2 regions of the Streptomyces sp. Je 1-4 4N24 genome follow, and region 2 is predicted to be linked to the other one. Evidence: predicted binding sites of a transcription regulator. Region 2 holds the regulator's gene; the other holds the start of a gene.

Region 1 (16,917 bases), 1.9 Mb from region 2:
CAGCTTGTTGTCACGGGCCCGGCGGACGATGTCCTCGTAGGCCTGCCAGAACTCGAAGAAGGTCAGCGTCTCGGCCTTCTTGATGGCGGCGACGACGAGCTGGCGGTCGCCGTTCGGCTTCACCAGGTCGATGGCCAGACCGAGGTTGACGTGCTCGGGCTTGACCAGCGTCGGCTTGCCGTCCTTCTCCGCGAAGGAGTAGTTCATCGACGGCATGGCCTTGAGGGCCTGCACCATCGCGTACCCGATGAGGTGGGTGAAGGAGACCTTCCCACCGCGGGCGCGCTTGAGGTGGTTGTTGATCACGATGCGGTTGTCGAAGAGCAGCTTCACCGGGACCGCGCGGACGGACGTGGCCGTCGGCAGCTCCAGGGAGGCGTTCATGTTCTTCGCCACCGCGGCCGAGGGGCCGCGCAGGGGGATGAACTCGGGACCGCCGGGGGCCTGGCCCTCCTCGGCGGCCGGCTTCGCGGCGGGCTTGGCCGGAGCCGCCTTCGCCGGAGCCTTGGCCGGAGCGGCCTTGGCCGGTGCCGGAGCGCTCGCAGCCGGCTTCGCCGGGGTGGCCGGCTCGGCGGAGGCCGGCTTCGGCTCCGCTGCGGGCGCGGACGCCTGCGCCGGGGCGGCCGCGGAGCCGGTGCTCGCACCGGGGCCCTCCGCCGGCTGGCTCGGCGCGGTGGCACCGCCCGGCTTGTAGTCGGCGAAGAAGTCCCACCAGGCTCGGTCTACCGAGTTCGGGTCCTGGAGGTACTGCTGGTAGATCTCGTCGACGAGCCACTCATTGGGACCGAACGCGGCAGCAGGGTTCTTCCCCTGCCCCTCGTGGTCGGTCGAGATGCTCGAGCTGTTGGGGGACTGTAGCGACACGGCGGCAACCGCCCTCTTCCGCTTCCTAAGGTGGTGGACAGCGGGAATAAAGGCTACGCCTGTTGTGACCCTTGGTGCAGGCCGGGAGGGGTACTCGTCGCGTACGTCACATTCCCGGTCGGGTTTCAGGGCATGACTTGGCGGGAAACACACGAAGTTTGCCTCTGTGCGGGTACGAGTGATCGCCACCACACCCGCTGCGGAGTGTTTCCACCATCGACCCTACGTCAGTGGCCGTCAGCTTCGAGCTGACTCCAGCCCCGGAAGGGTGACCCGGATCCGGCAGCCGCGCGGCGACTCGGCCACGCCGATGCGTCCGCCGTGCAGGTCCACCGCCCAGCGCGCGATCGCCAGGCCCAGGCCCGTACCGCCGTCGGTGCCGGGGCCCGAGGGGGCCGGACCGCCGCGGTTGAACCGCTCGAAGACCCGGTAGCGCTCCGCCTCGGGGATGCCGGGGCCCTCGTCCTGCACCTCCAGCACCAGGCTCTGCGGCCCCTCGCCCCGCCGTGCGTGCACCGTGACCCGGCCGTGCCGGGGGCTGTGCTTGATCGCGTTGTCGATGAGATTGGCGACGACCTGGTGCAGCCGCTCGGCGTCCGCGTGCGCGGTCAGCTCCGGCGGCGAGACATCGAGGTGCAGATGGACGTCCGTGCGGGTGTGGGTGCCGGAGCCGGCAACCCCTGACAGCCCCGACAGCGTGGCGGCGCCCCGGCTCATGTTGGCCTCCTTGAGCACCCCGGACAGATACGGCCAGACCTCGAAGCGGCGGGAGTGCAGCGGCACCACGCCGTTGTCCAGCCGGGACAGGTCCAGGAGGTGCTCGACCAGGCGGCCCAGCCGCTCGGTCTGCTTCAGCGCCGTGCGCATGGTCTCCGGGTCCGGCTCGCAGACGCCGTCGACGACGTTCTCCAGGACGGCACGGAGCGCGGCGATGGGGGTGCGCAGCTCGTGCGAGACATTGGCGACCAGTTCCTTGCGGTGGGTGTCCACCGCTTCCAGATCGGCCGCCATCCGGTTGAAGGCGTTCGCCAGGTCGCCGAACTCGTCACGGCGCTCCGAGCGGACCCGGCGGCTGTAGTTACCGTGCGCCATCGACCGGGTGACGTCCGTCATCTCGTCGAGCGGGGCGGTCAGGCTGTTGGCCACGAACTGGGTGATCAGCAGCGAGGCGATGATCGAGAAGATCGTGATCACCCGCAGCTCGGTCGCCGAGTGCATCGCGACGAACACCAGCAGTGTGGTGATGATCACCGAGACGCTGACCAGTGCCCCGAGCGCGGCCTTGACCGAGCGGTACGGGTCCAGCGGGCGCAGGCCCTCCCAGACCCGCTGCCACAGCTCGCGCAGGGGGGTGCGTGGCCACCGCGTCATGCGGACGGGGTCTCCAGGGCGTACCCGACGCCGTGGACCGTGCGGATCCGCTCGGCGCCGATCTTGCGGCGCAGCGCCTTGATGTGGCTGTCGACCGTACGGGTCCCGGAGGCGTCCGCCCAGTCCCACACCTCGGCCAGCAGCTGCTCACGGGAGAGCACCGCGCGCGGGGTGTTCGCCAGGCAGACCAGCAGATCGAACTCGGTGGGCGTCAGATGGACGTCCGCGCCGCGCACCCGGACCCGGCGCTGGGCGTGGTCGACCTCCAGCTCACCCAGCCGGAGGATGCCGCTGCGGGGGGTGTGCGCGGCCAGTGCGGCGCGCTCGACCCGGCGCAGCAGGACATGCACCCGGGCGGCCAGCTCCCGCATCGAGAACGGCTTGGTCATGTAGTCGTCGGCGCCGACGCCGAGGCCCACCAGCATGTCGGTCTCGTCGTCCCGGGCGGTGAGCATCATCACCGGCACCGGGCGCTGCGCCTGGACCCGGCGGCACACCTCCAGGCCGTCGAAGCCCGGCAGCATCACATCGAGGACCAGCAGATCGGGCTGCCAGGCCTCGGCGGTGTCCACGGCGGCCGGGCCGTCGGTGGCCGTCTGCACCTGGAAGCCCTCGGCGCGCAGCCGGGCCGCAATGGCCTCGACGATCGTCGGGTCGTCCTCCACGACCAGGACCCGGCGCTGGGCTCCCGGCGTGGCCGCGGCGGCGCCGCCCTGCGTTGTCTGAGTCTGGTCCATCGCCCGCCCCTGCATGTCCCCTGCGTGGTCGCGTATTGCTGGGCAGCAGCGTACGGGCATGGTGTGACTGTCGGCTACGCGCCCTTCCGCGCGAGATGGACCGCGTCGGGGACGCCTCGGACAACGGGGATCTCTTCCGTATGTACCCCGCTGAAACCGGCATTTCGCAGTGCGTCCTCGAAGGCCGGCGAGGGTTGTGCGGACCAGACGGCGAGCACTCCGCCGGGGGTCAGGCGGTCGCGGCAGGCGGCGAGCCCGTCGGGGGAGTAGAGGCTGTCGTTGTCCTCGGTGACGGTCCAGTCGGGGCCGTTGTCGATGTCCAGGCACAGGGCGTCATAGGTGTCCTGGTCCGCTTCCGTCCGCAGATGGGCGACCAGGTCGGTGTGCAGGATCTCGCTGCGTGGATCGGCCAGCGCGGCCGCCGAGACGGCCGACAGCGGGCCCGTGCGGTGCCAGTCGATGACCGCCTCCTCGCGCTCGACGACGACGATCCGGCCCCAGCGTGGCTGCTGGGCCGCACGGGCCAGGGAGAAGCCGACGCCGAGGCCGCCGATCAGCACGGAGGGGCGGGTGCGGCCGGCCGGCAGCGCGTCCAGCGCGGCGTCGATCAGCAGTCGTTCGGACCGGCCGTCGGAGGTGTCCATCAGGAAGCAGCCGTTGGCGATGATCTCGTAGATCACCGGCGCCTCGGGGGTGCCGGAGCCGTCGGTCCCGGGGGCCGCGGGGGGTCCGACCCGTTGCCGCAGCACCACCTCGCCGTACGCGCCCTCGCGGCGGTCGAGCGTGCGCGGGGCCTCGGGGGCGACGGCCGTTGCCTGGTGGGGCGGTGTCACGGGAGCCATGACGTCATGGTGGCCAATACGGGGTGCGCCGGTCCAACGCTTTGGAGTGGTCGCTCAGGTGTCGCTCGGGTGGTCGCTTTTGGGCGGTATTCGCCGCCGGTAGCCCGGACGTGAAGTGTCTGTCGGCGGTTGCCTCATGTGACAGATATCACTCTCACAGGTTCTTCATGGGTTGAGCGTGCAGGGTGGTCCGGGACGTAGAGCAGGGCAGAGATTCACGGCCGAGGGACACGGGCGTGGCTCACCGGATGCGCCAGGACGGAAGGGGCCTCGGACTGTGAGCTGGCTGGGAACCGCCGAGAGGATACGGACCGGTCGTGAACCGGCCGCCGCGCCGGGGCCGGACACCGGTCCGGGCGGGACGCCGGGCCTGCTGGCCGGCATCCCCCGGCAGCGCGGGGGCCGGGCGGCCGCGGCCCGCGCCGTTGCGGAAGGGCCGAACGCCCCTGGTGCGGCGGTGCGTTGGCGGCCCTGGAGGCTGCTCCCCACCCCCCTCGGCACCCCCTTCACCTTCGGTTACGCCGTGCTCCTCGCGGCCACTTCGCTCTTCGCCGAGTACGCCGACCCGGGGCTGGTCTCCGAACTGCTGCGCGGCTCCAGCACCGATGTCGTCCATCTCGCCCAGGCCCCGCTGCTGGTGCTGATCGCCAGCGCCCTGTGGATCGCCGGCGGGATGGCCTCCGCGTACGCCGTCGCCTTCCTCTTCGTTCTGACGGCGCTGGAGCGGCGGATCGGCGCGCTGCGCGCCGTCGCGGTCTTCTTCGGCGGCCATGTGCTCGCCACCCTCGCCACCGAACTGCCCGTCGCCTTCTCGGTCGCCGCCGGCCGGCTGCCGGAGAGCTCGCTGCACCGCCTCGACTACGGCATCAGCTTCGGCGTGATGACCTGCACCGGAGCCCTCGCCGGCCTGCTGCCCGCCTGGTCGCGGTGGCCGCTGCTGGCCGGCGTCGCCTATGTGGCCCTGACGGATCTGCTCGCTTACGTCGACCCGCTGAGCGACTGGGGGCATCTCCTCTCGCTCGCCCTGGGCGTGGCGAGCTGGCCGCTGCTGCGCCGCTGGCGCCACCACCGTGCCGCAGCCGCGCCGCTCCTCGGCGATCTGGGCCATCCCGCCCTGCGGGGCGCGCGGACGTACTGAGCGTCAGGCGGCCGGGCGTCCCGGGACGCGGCAGGTCCGGACGGCAGGAACTACGGCCGCGCCGTCGACCGGTAGGTGTGGGTGATCGCGTAGGCGCAGCCGCCCAGGAGCGCCACACCGGAGAGCACTCCGCTGACGAACGGCACCCATGCCACGGCGGAGGTGGCCGCCATCCCCAGGCCGGTCGCGCCGAGCGCGGTCAGCGTGGCGCCGGGGACGGCGATGCTGCGCCGCTTCCAGACCGCCATCAGCGCGACGAAGTGCAGACCGACGATCAGCGCGATCCAGGCCACGGCGGTCTGCTCGGGGGCGCCAGCCGCCCGCAGCGCGAGATTGCCGCCGATCAGCAGCACCGCCTCGGCGCCCACGACGAACGCGAACTTCCCCCGGAACCAGTCCGCCTGAGGTGCCTCGGCATCGTCCGGCGCGGGCCCGCCGCGGCGTCCCGCCAGCAGCGCGAGCGTGAGCAGCCCGGCGAAGGTGAGCACCGCGAGCACCCGGAGGGCGATACCGATCGCCGGATTCAGCGGGTCGTGGGCGTTGGCGACCACGAAGACCGTCCCGAAGAATGCGCCGATGAAAACTCCGGACATCCGCTGCAACATGCCGTGAAGGTAGCAGTCATGACGGGGCGTGAGGACGGTGGCGACGGGCCTTTCGCACGGATCTGCACGGGCCGTCCGCCGCTGTCCGAGCCACATGAGAATGCCGTCCCCCTCATCCGCCGCCGCGCGGAAGAACGGCCGCAACAGCTCGTGGTGCGCGCTGAGATGGTCCAGTGGCTCACCCCGCTCCCAGGCGAGCACCGGATACACCTCCGCCGCGGCGAGGTCCGCCGGGCCGACACTCCCTGATCCGGCCTGATCGGGAAGACAGGCCCTGGAGGCGATCACTGACAACGCCGGGTGAGTGCCCGACGGATCCCCGCCGCAGCGAGCGGAACCGGCCGGGCGCGGCGGCCCTGTGCCGGCTGGGAGAATGACGGTCCCTTCCGGGCACGGCTCGTGCGGTGCCCGCCGGCCGCAGGAGTACACGCACCTTGTCCCCAGAACGCAAGCCATCGATTCCGGACGTCAGGGAACTCGGCCTGCAGTCCGACTGCGGCAGCTGCTTCGGGCTGTGCTGTGTCGCGCTGCCGTTCGCGGCCTCCGCGGACTTCGCGATCGACAAGGACGCCGGCCGGCCCTGCCCGAACCTGCGGACGGACTTCCGCTGCGGCATCCACAGCGAGCTGCGCCCGCGCGGTTTCACCGGCTGTACCGTCTTCGACTGCTTCGGCGCCGGGCAGAAGGTCTCCCAGGTCACCTTCGGTGGACAGGACTGGCGGCAGGCCCCGGGGACCGCCCGGCAGATGTTCGACGTCTTCCCCGTCATGCGGCAGCTGCACGAACTCCTCTGGTACCTGGCCGAGGCGCTGACCCGGCCGGCGGCCCGCCCGGTCCACGCCGAGCTGCGCGCCGCCCTGGAGAAGACCGAACGCCTCACCCGCGGCAGCGCCGAGGAGCTCACGGAGCTGGACGTGCCCGCCCACCGGGGCGAGGTCAACGCCCTCCTGCTGCGCACCAGCGAACTCGTACGGGCCGGGATCCCGGGCCGTAAGAAGGAGCGCCGGGGCGCCGACCTCATGGGAGCCCGCCTCAAGGGCGCCGACCTCCGGGGCGCCAACCTCCGTGGGGCCTACCTGATCGCCGCCGACCTCAAGTGCGCCGATCTGCGCACCGCGGACCTGATCGGTGCCGATCTGCGCGCCGCCGACCTCTCCGGCGCCGATCTCACCGGCGCCCTCTTCCTCACCCAGGCACAGCTCAACGCGGCCAAGGGTGACGCCGCCACCGAGCTGCCGCAGAACCTGACCCGCCCCGCACACTGGTAGCGGGCCCCGCGGTCCGGCTCGCTCCGCCGCCGGACCGTCGTTGATGAACGGGTGCGCGGCCGGTCGTGTCCCCCGGATCGCCGCGGGCCCGGCCCGGCGGCGGCAACTCCCCTGATCGCTCACAGCGAACGCACCCGGGGGAACATCCCCCGCCCCAGCGGCATTGAGTGAGTAAAGCTCAACTTGCTTGCCGAAGGGGAGATCATGGCTTCGACGTCCACCTCGCTCACTCTGCCCGTGCTGCCCCTCGATGACGAGGTCGTGCTCCCCGGCATGGTGGTGCCTCTGGACCTGTCCGACGCGGACGTACGGGCAGCGGTGGAGGCCGCACAGGCCGCCGCCTCCTCGGGTAACAAACCGCGGGTGCTGCTTGTGCCCCGCACCGACGGGAAGTACGCCGCGATCGGCACGCTCGGGCGGATCGAGCAGGTCGGGCGGCTGTCCGACGGCGATCCCGGTGCGCTGATCCGGGGCCTGGGCCGGGTACGGATCGGTTCCGGCACGACCGGGCCCGGAGCCGCCCTCTGGGTGGAGGGCACGACCGTCGAGGAGACGGTCCCCGACCCCCTGCCCGGCGCGGTGGCCGAACTCGTCACGGAATACAAGGCGCTGGCCACCAGCTGGCTGCGCAAGCGCGGCGCCTGGCAGGTCGTCGACCGCGTCCAGCAGATCGAGGACGTGCCGACGCTCGCCGACAACTCCGGCTATTCGCCGTTCCTGACCACCGAACAGAAGGTCCAGCTGCTGGAGACCGTCGACCCGGTCGCACGGCTGAAGTCCGCCACCGAGGCGTTGCGCGAGCACCTCGCCGAGCAGGACGTCGCCGAGTCCATCGCCAAGGACGTCCAGGAAGGCGTCGACAAGCAGCAGCGGGAGTTCCTGCTGCGGCGGCAGCTGGAGGCGGTCCGCAAGGAACTCGCCGGACTCAACGGCGATCCGGAGGACGAGGGCGACGACTACCGGGCCCGGGTCGAGGCCGCCGACCTGCCCGAGGACGTCCGCAAGGCCGCCCTCAAGGAGGTCGACAAGCTGGAGCGGTCCAGCGACCAGAGCCCCGAGGGCTCCTGGATCCGCACCTGGCTGGACACCGTCCTCGAACTGCCGTGGAACGAGAGGACCGAGGACGCCTACGACATCGCCGGCGCCAAGGCGATCCTGGACGCCGACCATGCCGGCCTGGAGGACGTCAAGGAGCGGATCACCGAATACCTGGCCGTCCGCAAGCGGCGGGCCGAGCGGGGCCTCGGCCTCGTCGGCGGGTCATCGAAGGGGGCATCGCGCAGCGATGCGGGCAAGGGCGGCGGTGGGCGACGGGCGGGCGGGGCCGTGCTGGCGCTCGTCGGGCCGCCCGGTGTCGGCAAGACCTCGCTCGGCGAGTCCGTGGCGCGGGCCATGGGCCGCACGTTCGTCCGGGTCGCACTCGGAGGTGTCCGGGACGAGGCGGAGATCCGCGGCCACCGCCGTACGTACGTCGGCGCGCTGCCCGGCCGGATCGTCCGGGCCATCAAGGAGGCCGGGTCGATGAACCCGGTCGTGCTGCTCGACGAGATCGACAAGGTGGGCTCCGACTTCCGGGGCGACCCGGCCGCCGCCCTCCTGGAGGTCCTGGACCCGGCACAGAACCACACCTTCCGCGACCACTACCTGGAGGTCGAACTCGACCTCAGCGATGTGGTCTTCCTGGCCACCGCCAATGTCCTCGAAGCCATCCCCGAGCCGCTGCTGGACCGTATGGAGCTGGTCCGGCTGGACGGCTACACGGAGGACGAGAAGGTGGTCATCGCCCGGGACCATCTGCTGCCGCGCCAGATGGAGCGGGCCGGTCTGGAGTCCGGCGAGGTGACCCTGGAGGACGAGACGCTGCGCAAGATGGCGGGCGAGTACACCCGCGAGGCGGGCGTCCGGAATCTGGAGCGCACGGTCGCCAGGCTGCTGCGCAAGGTCGCCGCACAGCACGAACTGGGGGAGCGGGAGCTGCCGTTCACGGTCGGAGTGGACCAGCTGCGCCCGCTGATCGGGCGGCCGCACCACACTCCCGAGTCGGCCCAGGACCCGGCCGGGCGGCGCACCGCGGTGCCCGGTGTGGTCACCGGCCTCGCGGTCACCGGCGCCGGCGGCGATGTGCTCTATGTGGAGGCCTCGCTCGCCGATCCGGAGACCGGTGCGTCCGGGCTCCAGCTGACCGGCCAGCTCGGTGACGTGATGAAGGAGTCGGCGCATATCGCGCTGTCGTTCCTGCGCTCCCACGGCGCGGAACTGGAGCTCCCGGTCGCCGACCTGAAGGAGCGCGGAGTGCATCTGCACGTACCGGCGGGCGCGGTCCCCAAGGACGGGCCGAGCGCGGGCGTGACGATGACGACGGCGCTGGCCTCGCTGCTGTCGGGCCGGCAGGTCCGGCCGGATGTGGCGATGACCGGTGAGGTCTCGCTGACCGGGCGGGTGCTGCCGATCGGCGGCGTCAAGCAGAAGCTGCTGGCGGCGCACCGGGCCGGCATCGGCACCGTCATCATCCCCAGGCGCAACGAACCGGACCTGGACGATGTGCCGGCCGAGATTCTCGAATCCCTGGAGGTCCACCCGGTCGCCGATGTCCGCCAGGTGCTGGAGCTGGCACTGACGCCGGCGTCGAACGGGGCGGCGCCGGAGGTCACCCCGCTCAGCGCCTGAACCGGCGCCGCTCTCGGGGAGGTGGCCGATCGCCGCGGGGCATCCTCCGTTGATGGTTGCGGTGCGGGGAGCGGCCTGTGCGCTCGCAGGAGAGCACAGGCCGCTCCCGGGGGAGCCTCCTCAGCCGTTCGCCAGCGCCCGGAGCCGGTCCATCGAGCCGTTGAAGCGGTTGTGGTCACCGACCGTCGGGCCGGTCGAGGTGTACTGCCAGACGGTGTGGAAGCCCCAGCCGGCCGGGAGTTCACCGACCGAGGAGCCGTAGCGCGGGATCCACAGCGGGTTGACGGCGCCGAAGGCGGCGGAGTTGCCGGTGCACTGCTTCCACCAGCTGGTGGAGGTGTAGAGGACGGCGTCCCGGCCGGTACGCGCCTTGTAGGTGGCGAACCAGTCCTTCATCCAGTTGACCAGGCCGGCCGCGCTCAGCCCGTAACAGGTCGCGCCGTAGGGGTTGTACTCCATGTCGAGCGCGCCGGGCAGGGTCTTGCCGTCCTTGGACCAGCCGCCCCCGTGGTCGACGAAGTACTTGGCCTGGGCGGCGCCGCTGGAGGTGTTGGGGGTGGCGAAGTGGTAGGCGCCGCGGATCATCCCGGCGTTGTAGGAGCCGTTGTACTGCTGCGCGAAGTACGGGTTGGTGTAGCTGGTGGACTCCGTCGCCTTGACATAGGCGAAGCGGACGCCGCTGTTCCAGAGGGTCGACCAGGCGACATTGCCGTTGTGGCTGCTGACGTCCACCCCTTCGACGGAGGCGAGCGAGGCGGCCGGCGGTGCGCCGCCGGCCGCCGTGCCCTCGTGCCGGGCGATCTGGGAACCGGCCCAGTCCTGACCGGGGTGGGTGGGTTCCGGTGCGCGCTTCATGGCCGCGGCGCCGGCGGTGCCCGGCAGGCCGAGGAGGAGGGAGACGAGGGCGAGCAGGATCCCGGCCACGGTCGCGAGGGAGCGTGCGGGGCGGTGGGGGGAGCCGGATCTGAGCACGGACATACGTGCCTCCGAAGATCTCGGGGGATGACCTGAGGGGGGAGGAGCGGGGGGAGGAGCTGACGGCATGGCGCAGCGTGCGGACACCGAGGTGCGAGGTGCACGGCGCGCGGCGGATGCCCGGGGCTGCTTGGTATGGCCATGCCAGAAATCACGGTACGCGCGTAGACCGACGTGACAAAAGGGGGGCACTGGGCTGCCGTTGGTCTAATCCTGCGAAATACTGGCGGAGCTGCGGCTTCGGCCGCCGATGGCAGAAACTTTCAGGTGAGGAAACGCGGGAATGGGCGCTGACGTGCACAACACCGGAGCCGACGGGACGACGGCGGACGGCGAGCCGACTGGTGTGGACCACGTATTCCTCGCCCTGGAACGTGAATTGGCGGTGTTTCTCCGCCGGGCCCGTGCCTCTTCCGGCGAATTGGCACGAGAGGTGCATCCCGATCTGGAGCCCGCCGCATACGGCCTCCTTGTGCGGCTGGCCGATGCCGGCTCCCAGCGCGCCACCGACCTCGCCGGCTACTTCGGGGTCGGCAAGGCCACGATGAGCCGCCAGCTGCACGCCCTGGAGAAGCTCGGACTCGTCGCCCGCGAACCGGACCCGGCGGACGGCCGCGCGGTCCTGGTCCGCATCACCGACGAGGGCCGCGAACGCTTCACCCGCGTCCGTACCGGCCGCCGCGCCCAGTACGCCCGCCGCCTCGCCTCCTGGGACCGCGGCGAGGTCGCCGAACTCGCCCGACTGCTGCACCGGCTGAACGCGGAGCAGGAGGGCGACGAGGCATAGCGGGCCTCGGCACCGGGCCCCGCGTCAGCCCCGCAAGAGCGGCGGGGCATCACGGAAACCCCCTGGCCACAGCCGTGGCGGCCGCCGCCGGGCCGTACCGTCGCGGGGCCGTTCCCTCACGACGGGAAAGGAAACCCGCCCGCCGGTGATTGTCACGGCGCCACAAAAATCACCGCCGCGTCGTCCCGCGCCTTCCCGCGCGCAAACGCCGCGCCCGCCGGGTCCGCCGCCTCCGCGGCCCGCACCCGGTCGATCAGCGCCTGAGGACCCTGCCGGGACACCAGGGCCACACAGTCCGCCCAGGAACCCTCCCGGAAGACCTCGACCCAGCGGCCGGCGCCGTCGCTGAGGGCGGTCAGGGAGCGGAGACCGGCGCGCGGGGTGCTGCCGGTCACCGCGCGGGCGGCGACCGCCGGATCGGCGGCCGCGGTGAAGAAGCCGCCCTCCGCATTGCGCAGCGCCTCGACCGCGCGGCCGTACTCCCGCCCCGCCGCGGCCCGTTCCGCCGAGCCCCGGGGCAGCCCCCGTACGGCGGCCCGCAGGTCCCGGACCGCGGGCGGCAGTTCGTCCAGCCGGGAGTCGAGCACCGGATCGACCGAGCCGTCCGCCCGCTCCAGGAGGAGCACCGAATCGGACAGGACGAGGTACTCCACGGTGACCCCGGACCACCGCGCGGCGATCACGGTTGCCTGCGGAGTGCGGACGTGAGAAAGGTCACAGGTTTCCCGGTGGCCGTCGGCTGTCCGGGAGATGGCCGCGGCGAGAGCCTCAGGGAGCGTCATATCCCGGTGTGAAACAGACAGTTCGAGCATTGCGCCACCGAGCCGCGCGGTGAACCACGGCACCCCGTGCGCACAGCCGTGGTCCTCTTCCGGCGGCGTCACGCCGTCCAGCAGGACCAGAGCTCCGCCCTGACCGGAGGCCGGCAGGGCTACCGATGCATAGTCCTCGTTTGGGCGTTGGGGATCGCCCGGCTCGGTGGCGAGTGCGATGTGCATACCCGGAAGTCTGCCGGAGGCGGTGGTTCTGCCCTGGTCGTCGGGGGCCCGCGGCGGCGTCGGCGCCGGCCGGCCGGGAGGCTTACCGAGGGTACGGACCGGCGGGCCGGCGGCATGCGGGCGCGCATCTTTCCAGGACCGGGACGCATCTCCAAACCCGTTCGGGGGTTGCGTGAGGTTGCCGCCGAAATCAAGGGTGCACGGAAGTTGATGGTCAAACTCCTAGTGATGTTCACTCCTTCAGGTGGCCGGGCATGTGTTGCCGAGCCACTGCGCGGCGCCGGTGGAATGGTCGTTGCCCGGATCATTGGGGTGAGGTCAGGACATTCGTCGCGACGCGCAGAGCCGGGCTGTTTCCCTTCGCGGAAGTGTGCGCTGCTGCGGTCCTCGCGCAGGTCCGCTCCGCGAGCGGAGAAGCGAGCCGGGTCCGCGACGCCATAGGGCGTGAGCAGGCGAGACAGGAATGCGAGCAGCGGTGCGGAAGATGCGGCTTCGAGGCGGCGCAGGGAAGCCGGGTTCACCGGCCGGTTCGATCCCGGGACCGGGCACGGGCTCGGCTCCTGGCAAGGGCCCGGACACGACGGGCAGTGGTGAGGAGCCCACGGGACGGCGTCCCGCGCGAGTGCGCAACAGGCTGGTCGGGGCGGTGGCCGTGGTGGCCGCCGCCGTCATCGGCGCCGGCGCCCCCGGCCTGGCGGCGACCGCCGACCACGCCAACACCGGCCAGCAACTGGTCGATCTCGCCGAGCTGAACGCCCGCGCCATCGCGCTCGCGCACTCCCTCGCCGATGAACGCGACGGCATGACCGCGTATGCCGCCACCGGACGCGGCAGCCGTACCGCCGCGGGGACGGGCGCCACCGGAACCGACGGCGCCGCGGCCGCCCGGCCCCAGCGTGCCCGTGTGGACCGGCAGATCGACGAGCTGCGCTCCGAGGCCCAGGACGCCTCGGGCGACACCGCCGTCTACCGGACCGCCGCCAAGCTGTTGGCCGCACTGCCGCAAACCCGCCAAAAGGCGCTGTCGGGGCCCGGATCGGCCGAGCAGACCTATAACGCCTACACCGAGGCCCTCCAGGCACTCGGTGCGATCAGCGACGACATCGCCCGCGGACTGCCGGCCCGCGCGGACTCCGCCGACGCCGACACCCGCGCGCTGCCCGCCCTCGGCCGCGCCGCCGAACAGGCCGCGGGCACCCGTGCCCTGCTGCTCGCCGGGCTCACCGCGGGCGGCAGCCAGCCCCGGCTCACCACCCTTGCCCAGGTCGCTCACCTCCGGGAACAGGGCGCGCTGGGCGACTTCCGGCAGACCGCGGGCCAGGCCGCCCAGGACCGTTACGACCGCACCGTCAACGGCGCGGAGGTCAACACCGCCGAGCGCTATCTGACCCGGCTGACCGACCAGCCCCGTCTGGACGCCGCCGACTTGCGGCTCAGCCGCCAGCGGGTCCAGAGCACCCTCACCACCCGCATCGGACTGATGCGGGGCGTCGAATCCGCCATGGCCACCGCCGACATCCAGCGGCTCGGCGCGCTGCGCGACGACGAGGTGACGGAGCTGGAGATCCGCATCGGTCTGGAAGCGCTGTGCCTGCTGCTGGCCGTCGGTGCCGGCGTCTGGGCCGCCCGCTCCCTGACCCAGCCGCTCGCGGCGCTGCGGATCGGCGCCAAGCGGGTGGCCGCGGACCCCGCGCACGAGGAGCCCATCACCTACAAGGGCCGCAACGACGAATTCGCCGCCGCCGTACGGTCCGTCAACGCGCTGCACGCCCAGGTCGGCGAGCTCGCGCGGCGCACCACCGAACTGGAGGGCGAGCGCAAGCGGCTGATCGGCGGGCGGCAGCGGCTGGTCGCCGAGCGCGAGGTGCTCCAGGAGCAGGGCGAGACGCTCAAGGAGGAGATCGCCGATCTCACCGAGCGGCTGGCCGCCCTGCACAACGGTGTGCACGGCCGGTTCGTCAACCTCTCGCTGCGCACCCTCGGTCTCGTGGAGCGCCAGCTCAACGTCATCGAGTCGCTGGAGGAGAGCGAGCAGGACCCGGAGCGGCTGGAAACCCTCTTCAAGCTGGACCACTTCGCCGCGCGGATGCGCCGCAACAGCGAGAACCTCCTCGTCCTCGCGGGCGCGGAACAGCACAGCACCAACCACCAGGGCCCGGTGCCGCTGCTGGACGTGCTGCGCGCCGCGATCAGTGAGATCGAGCGGTACGAGCGGGTGCGCATCCAGTCGCTGCCGCCGCACTCCCAGGTCGCCGGGTTCGCCGCGGACGACCTCAGCCACCTGGTCGCCGAACTCCTGGAGAACGCCACCGCGTTCTCGCCGCCGAACGCCCATGTGGAGCTGTCCGGCTGGCTGCTGGAGAGCGGCGAGGTCATGCTCTCGGTCCAGGACGAGGGCATAGGGATGACCTCGGAGCGGATGGCCGAGCTCAACGAGCGGCTGGCGGACGTCGACGCCGCCTCCTCCTCGGAGACCGTCGACGAGGCGCTGGGCCTCGGGCTGTACGTCGTGGTGCGGCTGGCCGCCCGGCACGGTGTCCGGGTCCAGCTGCGGGACGCCAAGCAGGGCGGCGTCACCGCCGTCATCGTGCTGCCCGGCTCGATCCTGCCCACCCGCCCGGCTCCGACGGCCTCCTCGGCCACCGCGTCCCAGGACGTGACGCACACCCCGAGCCTGCCCGGTTCGGTCGCCGAGGCGAACTCCAACGCGCTGCCGTCGCGGGCGTCGCGGGCCGAACCGGCCGCGGTGGACGGCGCGGCGGCCCCCGCCGCGGTCCCGGCCCAGGACACCCCCCGGACCGTCGAGCGCTCCGACGGTCACGACGCCGTACCGGGCAGCAGCCCGGAGGGCACCCCGGACGCGGACCCGACGCCCGCCGCCGACCCGTTCGTCGTCGCCGCGGAACGCGCGATCGACGCCGCCGGGCTCGGCGCCCCGGCCGAACCGGCACCGGCGCCCGCCGCGCAGCAGCCGTCCGGTCCCACCACGTACGCCGCGTCCGAACCGAGCCCGTACGGCCCGCGGTCGCCCGGCCCGTACGGCGCGACCACCAGCGGCAGCGGCGAGCATGTGCGGCCCGAGGAGGAGCCGCTCCCGGCCGGGGACCCGGCGCCCGCGGACACCGGCCGCCATGAGGCCCCGGCCTCCGGGCCCGACACGTCCGGCGCGCCCGCGTCCGATCCGTACGCCATCGGTCCGGACCAGCACACGCACGCAGGGACGGACGCGGCACCCACGGACGCGGCGGCGGCACCGGCCGACGCGTCCCCGGCCGGCACACCGGCCGACCCACAGACCGCTGCCGCCCCGCCCGCGGGGAAGCAGCGGACGACCGAGATGGGGCTGCCCAAGCGCACGCCCAAGGTCGTGGCGCAGCAACAGGCGCCCGCCGCCCCGCGCAAGAGCGGAGCGGCCAACGCCGAGGCGCTGCGGCGCCGGCTCGGCGGTTTTCAGGCGGGGGCGCGAGTCGGCCGACGTGAAGTCGAGGCCGAGATTGCGGAAAGTACGGCGGAGCAGACCATCTCACAGACGGACACCGACGGAGCGGGGGCCCCGGGAGAGAGCCACGTTGTCGAGGAGGCACGCGATTGAATGCGCAAGCGCCCACTGCTTACGGACAAGGCCTGAGCAGCCAGGCACAGAATCTGCACTGGCTGCTGACCAACCTGGTGGACGAGGTGCCAGGTATCCGCTCGGTCGCGGTGGTCTCCTCCGACGGCCTGCTGCTGCTGTCGTCCGACCCCGGCCGGGCGGACGAGGCGGCACAGCCGGGGACTGACGGTCCGCGGGGATCCAGCGCGGATCTGGCCACGATCGTGTCCGGGCTCGGCAGTCTCACCAACGGTGCCGCCAAGCTCATGGACGGCGGGTCGGTCAAGCAGACGATGATCACGATGGACGAGGGCAGCGTGTTCGTCATGTCGATCAGCGACGGTTCGCTGCTCGGTGTGCATGCCACCCCGGACTGCGACATGAACGTCATCGCCTACCACATGGCGCTGTTCGTCGGCCGGGCCGGCCATGTCCTCACCCCCGAACTCCGCAGCGAATTGCGCAAGTCGATGGAGAGCGCCCAGTGAGTAAGAGTCCAAAACTCCCCGTACGTGGGGACCGGAAACCCTCGCGCGTGCGGCCGTACTCGCTCACCGGCGGCCGGACACGGTTCGGCCATGTACTGCTCGTCGAGACGTTCGTGGCCGCCCTGGAGGCGCCCGAGGAGCGGCGCGAGCTCACCTCCGGCGGCTGGGGTGACCGGGTGATGCCGGAGATGCGGGCGATCGTCGAGCTGTGCCGCCGGATGCGCTCGGTCGCGGAGATCTCCGCGCTCCTCAAGATGCCGCTGGGCGTGGTCCGTGTGCTGCTCAGCGACCTCGCCGACCAGGGAAAGATTCGCGTCTACGGCACCGGGCACGGCTCCGGCCGGCCCGACCGCGCGCTGCTCGAAAGGGTGCTGAGTGGACTTCACAGGCTCTGACACGATATCGGCCGGATCGACGGCGACCGCCGGTTCCGTGGGTCAGGCCGACCCGGCGGCCACGGCCGCCGACGCGGGGCTGCAGAGCTGGCAGACGGACCGTTCGCGGGCGCCGATCGCCACCAAGATCGTGGTGGCGGGCGGCTTCGGTGTCGGCAAGACCACGTTCGTCGGATCGGTCTCGGAGATC
Region 2 (13,733 bases):
GCCGAGCTGGCGGGCCATGGTGTGGGTGACCGCGCCCAGGATCAGGGCGCCGATGATGAACATCACCGCGGTGATACCTACCCACGGGATGATGTTGGAGAGGGTGGCGTTCAGCACATCCTCGCGGGCCTTGTCGAAGCCGAAGACCGCGAGCAGGCCGTAGACGAAGGTGACGATCAGCGCCGGGGCCCACGCCTGGTGGTCGCGCATCTGCCAGAACGTGGCGTCGGGGCGCAGCACGATGCCGGGGAGCAGCTGCTTCCAGTGCAGCCGGGGGCCGGCCGGGGGCGCGCTGGTCTGGCCGGCGCGGTAGGTGCCGCCCGCCCCGTACTGGTCGGAGCCGCCGTCGTACCGGCCGGCCGGTGCACCGTAGGCGTCCGGGGCGTCGCCGACGCTGAACTGCTGGGTGTGTCCAGGGTTGTTGTCGTTCGTATACGGTGCGTAGGACTGCTGCTGGGGCTCATAGCCACCGTCGCCGAAGTACTCGGGCTCGCCGTACTGCCCGTGCGGCTGCGGCTGCCCCTGCGGTCCGCCGCCGTACTGCTGCGGTGCCGGCTGCCATTGCCCAGGCGGCGAGGGGGGCTGCTGCCCGTACGGCCCTTGCTGCCCGTACGGAGCCTGCTGCCCCTGCTGCCCCTGCTGTCCGTTCTGCGCGGGGCGGGCATCCCGTCCGCGACCCATCCTGAATCCAGCCACGTACTCGAAAGTACCTGGTCCGCGTGGATTGGGTGGCGGAGCAGGGGGTTCGGGCCCCGGTTTGCTGCTGACCTGTGACATCCCCTAGGGGGTTCCCCGAGGGGGCCGGGGGCCGGGGTCCGGTGTCCAGCGGAGGGTGAGATCCGGCAGGTTCTCCATGTTGGCGCTGCCGTCGTTGGCCGCCACCACCCGGAAACCGTGGTGGGCGTAGAACGCCCTTGCATCGGTGTTGAGTTGGAAGACATGCAGGTACAGGCCGTCGGGGCGGATCCGTCGTGCCTCGGCGAGGAGGAGGGAGCCGATGCCGGTGCGCCGGACCTCCGGGCGGAGGTAGAGCTGTTCGAGCAGCTCGCCCTGCAGGGACGCATAGCCGAGGAGGACCGTGCCACGGACGGCGACGAGGGTGTGACACTGCGGCAGCACGATCTCCCGGATCCAGCGGGTGACCTCTTCGTGGGTACGGCGCTGGGGCGGCAGGTAGGGCATGGTGGCCTGCCGTGACGCCTGGTGGACGGCGGCGATCGCGGGGGCGTCGGTGGGGAGGGCGAGCCGGACCGTGACGGGCGGGGCGGGCGGCGTCTCGCGTGGGGCGGGGCGCACCAGGGCGCTCGGATCGTCGGCCGTGGCCCTGCCCGTGTCTGTGTTCATGGCGTCATGCTCGGATGTGTCCCGCGCCGGGACAAGTGTATTAGCCACCGGCCACAATTGGCTGGCGCACCGTCAGGGGGCTGTGAAATCCGCCGTGGTGAAGGAGTGGGCGGGCCGCGCGGCGAGTCCTGACGGACCGCCGGGCAGCACCGTCACCCTGTCGTGGGTGCGGTCGCGCTGTGTGAGGAGAACGAGGTCGGCGCGGTGGTCACCGTCGAAGTCGGCGAGGGCGAGAACCGTGGAGTGCGGGCGTCCGGAGCCGGGAAGGCGGGGCACGGGCAGGCGGCGGGCGGTCGTGGAGAGCCCGTTCGCGGTGCCGCTCAGCAGGGCGGGGCGGCTGCCGGCCACGACGAGGTCAGGGTTGCCGTCGTGGTCCACATCACCGGCGGCGAGGGTGGGGATCCGGCCCGTGCCGGTACGGATTCTGCCGGGGCGGCCGCCGACGGAGAGCAGACCACCGGTGTCGGCGGTGACGGAGGTCACCCCCCGCCCGGCCCCGGCGAAGCGGCCGAAGACCGTGGCGTAGCCGGGCGGGTAGGCGGCCGGGCCGGCACGGAGCGGGCCCCGGGGGCCGCCGAGGGCGAGCCGGCTGCGGGCGCGGCGGCCGGGGTCGGCGGCCCGTACGAGGAGGTCGTCGGTGCCGTCGTCGTCGATGTCGGACGACGACAGGGGTGCGGTGGTCGCGAGGGCGGTGCCGGGGATGTCGACCGGTGCGCCGGCCGCCTTCGGGGCGCCGGTGCGGGTGAACGGGCCCCGCAGATAGCTGATCCGGGGGCCGGAGGCGGTGACGGCCAGGTCGGGCGCGCCGTCGCCGTCGAAGTCGCCGCAGACCGGCTGGTCGGGCCATTCGTTGCCGAATCTCGCCCGGTCCGGGATGCGGAGTTTCACGGCACGGGCAGGGCCGAGGCCGTGCGGTGAGCCGAAGAGGAGCTGTACGGGGACGGGCGGGCGGCCGATGCCGTCGTAGGGCGGGTCGGTGGTGACGACCAGGTCGCTGAATCCGTCCCGGTCGAGATCGCAGACGGTCTCGGCGTCGAAGGACGCGGGGACGGTCCCTGCGGTGGGGGCGGCGTGGCGGGCCGGGGTGAGCAACTCCCGGGTGGCCAGGCCGAGTCCGTGCGCGGAGCCGTAGACGATGCCGATGCCCGGGTCGTCGTCATGGCCTCCGGACGGTGCGAGCAGGCTGTCGAGGACGAGGTCGGGGTGGCCGTCGCCGTTGAAGTCGGTGGCGGTCCGGCTGCCGTGGCCGGCGGGGACGGGGCGCGCCCGCGGCAGCGAGGAGGCGCGGTGGGGCGAGGAGGGACGTGCGTCGCCGGCGGGGGAGAGCAGACCGCAGGAGCTGAGGAGAAGAGCCAGCCCGAGCCCTGCCGTCGCGGCGATCCGTCTTCCCATGCCGTATCCACCCCACCCATAAGCCTGTTGTCGTGTCGCCGGCCGCGGCACCCGATGCTCTCCGGTGGCCCGCCGCCCCGCAATGGCCCCACCGGCCGTCCGGAAAGGCCGGCGGCCGGCCCCCTGTGAAAGGGACCGGCCGCCGGCCAACGTTCCTGCCCGTGCCGTTACTTCACCGGCTCGGGCTCCGGAGCGTCCTCCGGCTCCTCGTCGCCCGCCGGGTCGACGGGGGTCTTGACGGAGTCCAGCAGCAGCTGGGCCACGTCGACGACCTGGATGGATTCCTTCGCCTTGCCGTCGTTCTTCTTGCCGTTGACCGAGTCGGTCAGCATCACGAGGCAGAAGGGGCAGGCCGTCGACACGATGTCGGGGTTCAGCGACAGCGCCTCGTCGACCCGCTCGTTGTTGATGCGCTTGCCGATGCGCTCTTCCATCCACATCCGGGCACCGCCGGCGCCACAGCAGAAGCCGCGCTCCTTGTGGCGGTGCATCTCCTCGTTCCGCAGGCCCGGCACCTTGGCGATGATCTCGCGCGGCGGGGTGTAGACCTTGTTGTGGCGGCCCAGGTAGCAGGGGTCGTGGTAGGTGATCAGACCCTCGACCGGGGTGACGGGGGTGAGCTTGCCCTCGTCCACCAGGTGCTGGAGCAGCTGGGTGTGGTGGATGACCTCGTACTCGCCGCCCAGCTGGGGGTACTCGTTCGCGATCGTGTTGAAGCAGTGCGGGCAGGTCGCGACGATCTTCTTCGACGACTTCGGCTTCTTGGTCGACTCGTCCACCCCGCCGTCCTCGTTGAGGGACTCACCGAAGGCGGCGTTCAGCGTGGCGACGTTCTCGGCGCCGAGCTGCTGGAAGAGGAACTCGTTGCCCAGACGGCGCGGGGAGTCACCGGTGCACTTCTCGTCGCCGCCCATGATCGCGAACTTCACGCCCGCGATGTGCAGCAGCTCCGCGAAGGCCTTGGTGGTCTTCTTGGCGCGGTCCTCCAGGGCGCCGGCGCAGCCGACCCAGTAGAGGTACTCGACCTCGGTGAGGTCCTCGACGTCCTGGCCGACGACCGGAACCTCGAAGTCGACCTCCTTGGTCCAGGCCAGACGCTGCTTCTTGGCCAGGCCCCAGGGGTTGCCCTTCTTCTCCAGGTTCTTGAGCATCGTGCCCGCCTCGGACGGGAACGAGGACTCGATCATGACCTGGTAGCGGCGCATGTCGACGATGTGGTCGATGTGCTCGATGTCGACCGGGCACTGCTCGACACAGGCGCCGCAGGTGGTGCAGGACCACAGGACGTCCGGGTCGATGACGCCGTTCTCCTCCAGGGTGCCGATCAGCGGGCGCTCGGCCTCGGCCAGCGCGGACGCGGGGACGTCGGCGAGCTGCTCGGCGGTCGCCTGCTCCGTACCCTCCATGTCCTTGCCGCCGCCCGCGAGCAGATACGGCGCCTTGGCGTGTGCGTGGTCGCGCAGCGCCATGATCAGCAGCTTCGGCGACAGCGGCTTACCGGTGTTCCAGGCGGGGCACTGCGACTGGCAGCGGCCGCACTCGGTGCAGGTGGAGAAGTCGAGCAGGCCCTTCCAGGAGAAGTGCTCGACCTGGGAGACACCGAACTGGTCGTCCTCGCCCGGGTCCTCGAAGTCGATCGGCTTGCCCGCGCTGGTCATCGGCTGCAGGGCACCGAGGGCGACGTCGCCGTCCGCCTCGCGCTTGAACCAGATGTTGGGGAAGGCGAGGAAGCGGTGCCAGGCCACACCCATGTCGGTCTTGAGCGAGACCGTGATCATCCAGATGAAGGACGTCGCGATCTTGAGGGCGGCGAAGAAGTAGGTGAGGTTCTGCAGGGTGCCGAGGCTCATCCCCTTGAAGAACGCGACCAGGGGGTACGAGACGAAGAACGCCGGCTCGTAGTGGTCGACGCCGTGCTGGGCGCCCTCCAGGGCGTGCAGCGTCACGATGCAGATGCCGACGATGAGGATGACGGTCTCGACGAAGTACGCCTGGCCGGTGTTGGAGCCCGCGAAGCGGGACTTGCGGCCCGCGCCGCCGGGGCGGTTCAGCTGACGGATGACGATCAGGGCGAGGATGCCCACGGTCGTCATCGTGCCCATCGCCTCGACGAACATCTCCCACGGCAGCCAGCCGCCGATGACCGGGATCAGCCAGTCGGCCTGGAAGAGCTGGCCGATGGCGTTGACGATCGTCAGCAGCAGGGTGAAGAAGCCCACCGCCACGAACCAGTGCGCCACGCCGACGATGCCCCAGCGGTTCATGCGAGTGTGGCCGAGGAACTCCTTGGCCACCGTGACGGTCCGCTGGGCGGGAGCGTCGGTCCGGGTGCCTGCGGGCACCGGCTGGCCCAGTCGCATCTGGCGGTAGATCTGCAGGAGGGCGCGGCCGAACAGCGCCACGGCGACCGCGATGAGCACCAGCGACACGATGATCGCGGCGAGTTGCATGGGAGGCTCCTCGTACCTGCGAGAGCGGAAAACGGTGGGAACTACTAAGCGGTAACTTTTTGGGTCTGCCGCTGAGGTTACCCATTCTCCTCCGCCCCATGAAGCCGCCCGGCCGGTGATCTGCGTCGCGAAGGCAACCCTGTGTGGGGCCTCGGCGTCCTCCGGTGGAGGCCTGGTGACGGTAAGGGCGACATAAAAGTTGAGCGCCCCAGACTCAGGTCTGTTGACAGGTTTTCTTCGGTACTGCACTCTTGAGCCTGTTCCACTCAAGTCAGCTGGAGGAATTGAAATGGCACGTGCGGTCGGCATCGACCTGGGCACGACGAACTCCGTCGTCAGTGTTCTCGAAGGCGGTGAGCCCACCGTCATCACCAACGCCGAGGGCGCCAGGACCACGCCGTCCGTTGTCGCCTTCGCCAAGAACGGCGAGGTGCTGGTCGGCGAGGTCGCCAAGCGTCAGGCGGTCACCAACGTCGACAGGACCATCCGGTCGGTCAAGCGCCACATGGGCACCGACTGGAAGATCGACATCGACGGCAAGGGCTTCAACCCGCAGCAGATGAGCGCCTTCATCCTGCAGAAGCTCAAGCGCGACGCCGAGGCGTACCTGGGCGAGAAGGTCGTCGACGCGGTCATCACCGTTCCGGCCTACTTCAACGACTCCGAGCGCCAGGCCACCAAGGAGGCCGGTGAGATCGCGGGCCTCAACGTCCTGCGGATCGTCAACGAGCCCACCGCGGCCGCTCTGGCCTACGGCCTGGAGAAGGACGACCAGACCATTCTGGTCTTCGACCTCGGTGGCGGCACCTTCGACGTCTCGCTGCTGGAGATCGGTGACGGCGTCGTCGAGGTGAAGGCCACCAACGGTGACAACCACCTCGGTGGTGACGACTGGGACCAGCGCGTCGTCGACTACCTGGTCAAGCAGTTCCAGAACGGCCACGGCGTCGACCTGGCCAAGGACAAGATGGCCCTGCAGCGCCTGCGCGAGGCCGCTGAGAAGGCGAAGATCGAGCTGTCGTCCTCCACCGAGACGACGATCAACCTTCCCTACATCACCGCCTCCGCCGAGGGCCCGCTGCACCTGGACGAGAAGCTCACGCGCTCGCAGTTCCAGCAGCTCACCTCGGACCTCCTGGACCGCTGCAAGACCCCGTTCCACAACGTGATCAAGGACGCGGGTATCAACCTGTCCGAGATCGACCACGTGGTCCTGGTCGGCGGCTCCACCCGTATGCCCGCCGTCGCCGAGCTCGTCAAGGAGCTGACCGGCGGCAAGGACGCCAACAAGGGCGTCAACCCGGACGAGGTCGTCGCCATCGGCGCCACCCTCCAGGCCGGTGTGCTCAAGGGTGAGGTCAAGGACGTCCTCCTGCTGGACGTCACCCCGCTGTCCCTCGGTATCGAGACCAAGGGCGGCATCATGACCAAGCTCATCGAGCGCAACACCACGATCCCGACCAAGCGCTCCGAGATCTTCACGACGGCCGAGGACAACCAGCCGTCCGTGCAGATCCAGGTCTACCAGGGCGAGCGCGAGATCGCGGCGTACAACAAGAAGCTCGGGATGTTCGAGCTGACCGGTCTGCCGCCGGCCCCGCGCGGGGTCCCGCAGATCGAGGTCTCCTTCGACATCGACGCCAACGGCATCATGCACGTGACCGCGAAGGACCTGGGCACGGGCAAGGAGCAGAAGATGACCGTCACCGGCGGCTCCTCGCTGCCGAAGGACGAGGTCGACCGGATGCGCCAGGAGGCCGAGAAGTACGCGGACGAGGACCACGCCCGCCGCGAGGCCGCCGAGTCCCGTAACCAGGGCGAGCAGCTCGTCTACCAGACCGAGAAGTTCCTCAAGGACAACGAGGAGAAGGTTCCCGGCGAGGTCAAGACCGAGGTCGAGGAGGCCCTCACCGAGCTGAAGGAGAAGCTCAAGGGTGAGGACACCGCGGAGATCCGCACCGCCACCGAGAAGGTCGCGGCCGTCTCCCAGAAGCTGGGCCAGGCCATGTACGCCGACGCCCAGGGCGCGGAGGCCGCTGCGGGTGCCGAGGGCGCCGCTGACGGTGAGCAGGCCAAGGCCGAGGACGACGTCGTGGACGCCGAGATCGTCGACGACGAGAAGCCGAAGAAGGATGGTGCCGCGTGACGGAGGAGACCCCGGGCTTCGACGAGAAGCCCGACGTCCCCTCTGACGCCGCTTCCGAAGACGCGGCGCAGGCCGAGTCCGCCGACAAGGCGGGCTCGGCCCCGGCCGGGGACGTACCGGACGTAGCGCTCCAGGCGCAGCTGGACCAGGTACGCACGGCGCTCAACGAGCGCACTGCGGACCTCCAGCGGCTCCAGGCGGAGTACCAGAACTACCGCCGTCGGGTGGAGCGGGACCGGGTCACGGTCAAGGAGATCGCCGCGGCGAACCTCCTGTCCGAGCTCCTTCCCACCCTCGACGACGTCGGCCGCGCCCGCGAGCACGGCGAACTGGTCGGCGGCTTCAAGTCGGTGGCCGAATCGCTGGAGACCGTGGTCGCCAAGCTGGGACTGCAGCAGTTCGGCAAGGAGGGCGAGCCCTTCGACCCGACGATCCACGAGGCGCTGATGCACTCGTACGCACCGGATGTCACCGAGACCACGTGCGTGGCGATCCTGCAGCCCGGGTATCGCATCGGTGAACGAACGATCCGCCCCGCGCGGGTCGCCGTCGCCGAGCCGCAGCCCGGTGCGCAGAGCACCAAGTCCACCTCCGACGAGGACGCCAAGGCTTCGGACGAGGAGAGCGGTGGCCCGGAAGAGGGCTGACGTGAGGACAGAAACGAAAACCGTGCGGAAGGAGGGACGTCGGGGATGAGCACCAAGGACTTCGTCGAGAAGGACTACTACAAGGTCCTCGGCGTCCCGAAGGACGCCACCGAAGCGGAGATCAAGAAGGCGTACCGCAAGCTCGCCCGCGAGTTCCACCCGGACGCCAACAAGGGCGACGCCAAGGCCGAGGAGCGCTTCAAGGAGATCTCCGAGGCGAACGACGTCCTGGGCGACAGCAAGCGCCGCAAGGAGTACGACGAGGCGCGCACCCTGTTCGGCAACGGCGGCTACCGTCCGGGCCCCGGTGGAGGCGGCAGCTTCAACTTCGACCTGGGCGACCTCTTCGGGGGCGGCGGCCAGGGGCAGGGCGGCCAGGGCGGCGGCTTCGGCGGTGGCCTGGGCGACGTCTTCGGCGGCCTGTTCAACCGCGGCGGCGCCGGTACCCGTACCCATGCGCGCCGTGGCCAGGACATCGAGTCCGAGGTGACGCTCAGCTTCACCGAGGCGGTCGACGGGGCCACGGTCCCGCTGCGGATGTCCAGCCAGGCGCCGTGCAAGGCGTGCTCCGGCACCGGCGACAAGAACGGCACCCCGCGGGTCTGCCCGACCTGTGTCGGTACCGGCCAGGTCAGCCGGGGCGCGGGCGGCGGCTTCTCGCTCACCGACCCGTGCGCCGACTGCAAGGGCCGGGGCCTGATCGCCCAGGACGCCTGCGAGGTCTGCAAGGGCAGCGGGCGGGCGACCAGTGCCCGCACGATGCAGGTCCGTATCCCCGCGGGCGTCTCCGACGGGCAGCGGATCCGGCTGCGCGGCAAGGGCGCCCCGGGCGAGCAGGGCGGCCCGGCGGGCGATCTGTATGTGGTCGTGCATGTCGACGCCCACCCGGTCTTCGGCCGCAGGGGCGACAACCTCACCATCACGGTGCCGGTCACCTTCCCGGAGGCCGCGCTCGGCGGTGAGGTGAAGGTGCCGACGCTGGGCGGTCCGCCGGTGACGCTGAAGCTGCCGGCCGGCACCCCCAACGGACGCACCATGCGGGCCCGGGGCAAGGGCGCGGCCCGTAAGGACGGCACCCGCGGTGATCTGCTGGTCACCATCGAGGTGCTGGTCCCCGGTGACCTCAGCGACAAGGCGAAGGAGTCGCTGGAGTCCTATCGCGAGGCGACCGCGGGGCCGGACCCGCGGGCGGAGCTGTTCCAGGCCGCGAAGGGAGCTTGAGATGGACAGCCGGGGCGGGCAGCGTCGTAACCCCTATGAACTGACCGATGAGTCGCCGGTGTACGTCATCTCCGTCGCGGCTCAGCTCTCCGGCCTGCATCCGCAGACCCTTCGGCAGTACGACCGGTTGGGGCTGGTCTCGCCCGACCGCACGGCCGGGCGGGGCCGCCGCTATTCGGCCCGGGACATCGAACTGCTCCGTACGGTGCAGCAGTTGTCCCAGGACGAGGGCATCAACCTCGCCGGCATCAAGCGCATCATCGAGCTGGAGAACCAGGTCGCGGCCCTGCAGCAGCGGGTCATCGAGCTGCAGGGCGCCCTGGAGGGCGCGGCCAGCGCGATGCAGCAGCGGGAGGCGGCGGTGCATGCCTCCTATCGGCGCGATCTGGTGCCGTATCAGGATGTGCAGCAGGGCAGCGCGCTGGTGGTCTGGCGCCCCAAGCGGCCGGAGTGACCGGCCGCGGTGCGTACGCCCGTATGACGTGACGAAGGGCCGGGGTGACCCGGCCCTTCTCGCGTTTGCGTGCGCGGGCGGCGCCCCGGCCACGGCCCGCTCAGCAGCCGTTGTAGCCCGCCGTCGGCATCGACAGCCGCCGGTGCACATGCGACTTCATCGCCAGGGTGTAGACCGGCTCGTCGAGGTCGGCGGTCTCCAGGCGGACGCCGGCCGCGGCGCAGCGCGCGGTGAACTCGTCCGCGCCGTCGATGGCGTTCTCCAGCGCCCGGCGGTTGGGCGCCACGAACACATCGACCAGGCCCTCTTCGACATCACGCCACAGTGCGCTGTGGTCGGCGCGCAGCTGATGCAGGCTGAGCTGGCAGGTCAGGTGGTAGTCACGGGCCGCCGCCCACTGCTTGCACATGTCGTGCTGGCTGCGGTCATCGACCAGGAACGGATCCTCGTCCAGCTCGGACAGCGGCATCAGGCAGGCGATCGCCGTGACTCGGACCGAGTTCATCGTGCCCTCCGGGGCGTGGCGACTGTGGGGGCGACGATACCCCCGCGAGCGGCCCGTGGAGGAGGGGCTGTACCGGGCGGCGAGGCATAGCCGCAGGCGTGACAGATCTTCCAGCCGTCCTGATTGACGGCGAGCTGGCCGCCACAGCGCGGGCAGAGCTCGGCGTGCGGGTGCGGCCGGGTGGGGGACGGACGGCGCGGAACGGTCGTCACGATGCACAATGCCGACGCCATACGGCCTCCAGCTGCTGTCTTTTGCAGGGGACAGGTCCGATGTCGTCCGTGATTGCGCGGAGCTGTTCGGTTCCCGTCGCTCTTGAGTACCAGGTGGGTGGCCCGCGGCGGATCCGGAGGGACCGTTTCCGGCCAGCGGGCAGAAGGGGGCACCTCGGAGGGGGAGCGGGCTCGCGGGCCGGCGCTCAGGCCCGGCCCATCGCCTTGGTCACCGCGATCTCGATCATGACGCGGTCGGGGTTGGGCGTCGGCGTCCGGCCGTACCGCTCGGCGTACCGGCGCACCGCATCAGCCACCGACTCGGCGTCCGTACGCACCCGGGCCCGGCCCTCCAGCGTCGCCCAGCGCCCCTTGTCGACCTGGCACACGGCGACGGTGGCGCCGTCCGCCCCGGCGGCGAGGATGTTCTTGACCTTGGTGCTGTCCTTGCGGGTGATGATCCGCGCGATCCGCTGTCCGGCGTCGTAGGTGACGCCCACGGGAACCACATGGGGCGTCCCGTCCGTACGGAGAGTGGTGAGCGTCGGCATCAGATACTCGCCCCAGAAGGCGAGGTACTCCGGGCTGAGGGCGCTGAGGTCATGGGCCATGGGGGCCAGAGTAGTTCGGGGCCCGGAATTCAGAGGAAGTCGGTGGTCTCCAGGTCGAAGGAGAAGGGGGCGGGGAGGGGGAGGGGTTTGCCGATGGGGGTGGTGTTGTGCCCTGCGTAGTCGTCCCCGGAGGGGTCGCTGAACAGCGTGATCGTGGCCTTGCTGCGGTCCACGAGCAGGTAGAGCGGGATGCCGGCGCGGGCGTAGCAGTGGCGTTTGATGATGCGGTCGTGCTCTGGCTTGCTCGACGTCACTTCCACGACCAGGGCGATGCCTTCGCTGGGCATCCAGGGCTCGGCATCCAGGAACAGATCCAGTTCGGTGGGCGCGAAGGTGGCATCGGGGATCACGTGGTTCTTACGGTCACTGGGGTGAAGCAGGAGTCCCTTGCCTCCGGAGACGTCCATATCGGTCACGGACTTCGCCAGGATCTGTTTGGTCAGTCGGCTGAAGAAACGCTCGTGGTTCCCATCCGTCGGCGGCGTCACGATGATCTCCCCCTCGATCAGCTCGGCCCGGAAGCCCTCAGGGGTATCCAGGGCGAGGAAGTAATCCAGGAGGGTCTCTTGGTCCGTCGCCATCGGCTCGTGTGCCATAGCCGTCATGCTGCACCTCCTTGTGGTCGAAGGCCAGTGTTGCCGGGTGACGCGGACGGTGACGGTGCGTTCGTCCCCGATTCGCTCGCACGAGTGAGCGAGGAAGGGGCGGGGCGGCTCCCCAAACCAACCTTGAGTGGAATAGACTCAACTTATCGCATGTTGGTATGAGCAGGATGTGCCGGATCGGGCGGCCCTGGCTGGGTCCAGACTGGGCAACAAGGCCGTGCAGGACGAGTCGAGGAGGATCGCGAGGACGTGGACGCCGAGCTGACCAACAAGAGCCGGGAGGCGCTGAGCGCCGCCAATGAGCGGGCGGTCACCGCCGGGCATGCGGACATGACGTCCGCGCATCTCCTGCTCGCGCTGCTGGCCGGGCAGGACAACGAGAACATCATGGACCTGCTGGCCGCCGTCGAGGCGGACGCCGCCGCGCTGCGCAACGGGGCCGAGCGCCAGCTGGCCGCGCTGCCCAGCGTGCAGGGCTCGACCGTCGCGCCGCCGCAGCCCGACCGCGATCTGCTCTCCGCCATCGCGGACGCCACCCAGCGCGCCAAGGAGCTCGGTGACGCCTATGTCTCCACCGAGCACCTCCTCATCGGTATCGCCGCCAAGGGCGGGCGCACCGGCGAGCTGCTGGAGCAGCAGGGCGCCGGTGCCAAGAAGCTGCTGGCCGCGTTCGAGGCGAACCGGGGCGGGCAGCGGGTGACCAACGCCGACCCGGAGGGCACGTACAAGGCGCTGGAGAAGTTCGGTACGGACTTCACCGCGGCCGCCCGTGAGGGCAAGCTCGACCCGGTCATCGGCCGGGACCACGAGATCCGCCGGGTGGTGCAGGTGCTGTCCCGCCGGACGAAGAACAACCCCGTGCTGATCGGCGAGCCGGGCGTCGGCAAGACCGCCGTCGTCGAGGGGCTGGCACAGCGGATCGTCAAGGGCGATGTGCCCGAGTCGCTGCGCAACAAGCGGCTGGTCGCGCTCGACCTGGGGGCGATGGTCGCGGGCGCCAAGTACCGCGGTGAGTTCGAGGAGCGGCTGAAGACCGTCCTGGCGGAGATCAAGTCCAGCGAGGGCCAGATCATCACCTTCATCGACGAGCTGCACACCGTCGTGGGCGCGGGCGCCGGCGGCGACTCGTCCATGGACGCGGGCAACATGCTCAAGCCGATGCTGGCCCGCGGTGAGCTGCGGATGGTCGGCGCGACGACGCTCGACGAGTACCGCGAGCGGATCGAGAAGGACCCGGCGCTGGAGCGGCGCTTCCAGCAGGTGCTGGTCGCCGAGCCGACCGTCGAGGACACGGTGGCGATCCTGCGCGGCCTCAAGGGCCGCTACGAGGCCCACCACAAGGTGCAGATCGCGGACTCCGCGCTGGTCGCCGCCGCCTCCCTCTCCGACCGCTACATCACCTCCCGTTTCCTGCCCGACAAGGCCATCGACCTGGTCGACGAGGCCGCGTCCCGCCTCCGTATGGAGATCGACTCCTCCCCGGTGGAGATCGACGAGCTCCAGCGCGCCGTGGACCGGCTCAAAATGGAGGAGCTGGCGCTGCGGAACGAGACCGACGCCGGATCCGTCCAGCGGCTGGAGAAGCTGCGCAAGGACCTCGCCGACAAGGAGGAGGAGCTGCGCGGCCTGACCGCCCGCTGGGAGAAGGAGAAGCAGAGCCTCAACCGCGTCGGTGCGCTCAAGGAGCGGCTCGACGAGCTGCGCGGACAGGCGGAGCGCGCCCAGCGCGACGGCGACTTCGACAGCGCCTCCAAGCTGCTCTACGGCGAGATCCCGGGGGTGGAGCGGGAGCTGGAGGAAGCGGCCGCCGCCGAGGCCGAGCAGGAGGCGTCCAAGGAGTCCATGGTCAAGGAGGAGGTCGGGCCGGACGACATCGCGGATGTGGTCGGTGCCTGGACCGGTATCCCGGCCGGCCGCCTCCTGGAGGGCGAGACCCAGAAGCTGCTGCGCATGGAGGAGGAGCTCGGCAAGCGGCTGATCGGCCAGACCGAGGCCGTACGGTCGGTGTCGGACGCCGTACGCCGCACCCGCGCGGGTATCGCCGACCCGGACCGCCCCACCGGCTCGTTCCTCTTCCTCGGCCCGACCGGCGTCGGCAAGACCGAGCTGGCCAAGGCGCTCGCGGACTTCCTCTTCGACGACGAGC

What was found. Region 2 encodes HspR, which represses chaperone genes until heat shock. Its sites were predicted from a motif close to TTGAGNNNNNNNNNCTCAA; they were not measured.
Region 1: a site for HspR is predicted at 6,989-7,007, ahead of lon (endopeptidase La). Genes of this name have one in related genera too.

What each region holds. Positions count from the first base shown of each region.
Region 1 covers NZ_CP110836.1:2,964,891-2,981,807, reverse strand. The annotation lists gene SLV14N_RS12585 (multifunctional oxoglutarate decarboxylase/oxoglutarate dehydrogenase thiamine pyrophosphate-binding subunit/dihydrolipoyllysine-residue succinyltransferase subunit) at 1-864, opposite strand, end outside; gene SLV14N_RS12580 (ATP-binding protein) at 1,102-2,235, opposite strand; gene SLV14N_RS12575 (response regulator transcription factor) at 2,232-2,972, opposite strand; gene SLV14N_RS12570 (spermidine synthase) at 3,047-3,814, opposite strand; gene SLV14N_RS12565 (rhomboid-like protein) at 4,092-4,952, shown strand; gene SLV14N_RS12560 (DUF1877 family protein) at 5,003-5,845, opposite strand; gene SLV14N_RS12555 (pentapeptide repeat-containing protein) at 5,992-6,825, shown strand; gene lon (endopeptidase La) at 7,030-9,492, shown strand; gene SLV14N_RS12545 (lysozyme) at 9,613-10,470, opposite strand; gene SLV14N_RS12540 (MarR family winged helix-turn-helix transcriptional regulator) at 10,751-11,254, shown strand; gene SLV14N_RS12535 (hypothetical protein) at 11,407-12,252, opposite strand; gene SLV14N_RS12530 (nitrate- and nitrite sensing domain-containing protein) at 12,875-15,844, shown strand; gene SLV14N_RS12525 (roadblock/LC7 domain-containing protein) at 15,841-16,332, shown strand; gene SLV14N_RS12520 (DUF742 domain-containing protein) at 16,329-16,727, shown strand; gene SLV14N_RS12515 (ATP/GTP-binding protein) at 16,765-16,917, shown strand, end outside.
Region 2 covers NZ_CP110836.1:4,912,290-4,926,022, forward strand. The annotation lists gene SLV14N_RS21400 (Yip1 family protein) at 1-681, opposite strand, end outside; gene SLV14N_RS21405 (GNAT family N-acetyltransferase) at 781-1,344, opposite strand; gene SLV14N_RS21410 (VCBS repeat-containing protein) at 1,417-2,736, opposite strand; gene SLV14N_RS21415 ((Fe-S)-binding protein) at 2,904-5,186, opposite strand; gene dnaK (molecular chaperone DnaK) at 5,476-7,332, shown strand; gene grpE (nucleotide exchange factor GrpE) at 7,329-7,979, shown strand; gene dnaJ (molecular chaperone DnaJ) at 8,025-9,200, shown strand; gene SLV14N_RS21435 (heat shock protein transcriptional repressor HspR) at 9,202-9,654, shown strand; gene SLV14N_RS21440 (hypothetical protein) at 9,755-10,159, opposite strand; gene SLV14N_RS21445 (pyridoxamine 5'-phosphate oxidase family protein) at 10,578-10,982, opposite strand; gene SLV14N_RS21450 (Uma2 family endonuclease) at 11,012-11,587, opposite strand; gene clpB (ATP-dependent chaperone ClpB) at 11,837-13,733, shown strand, end outside.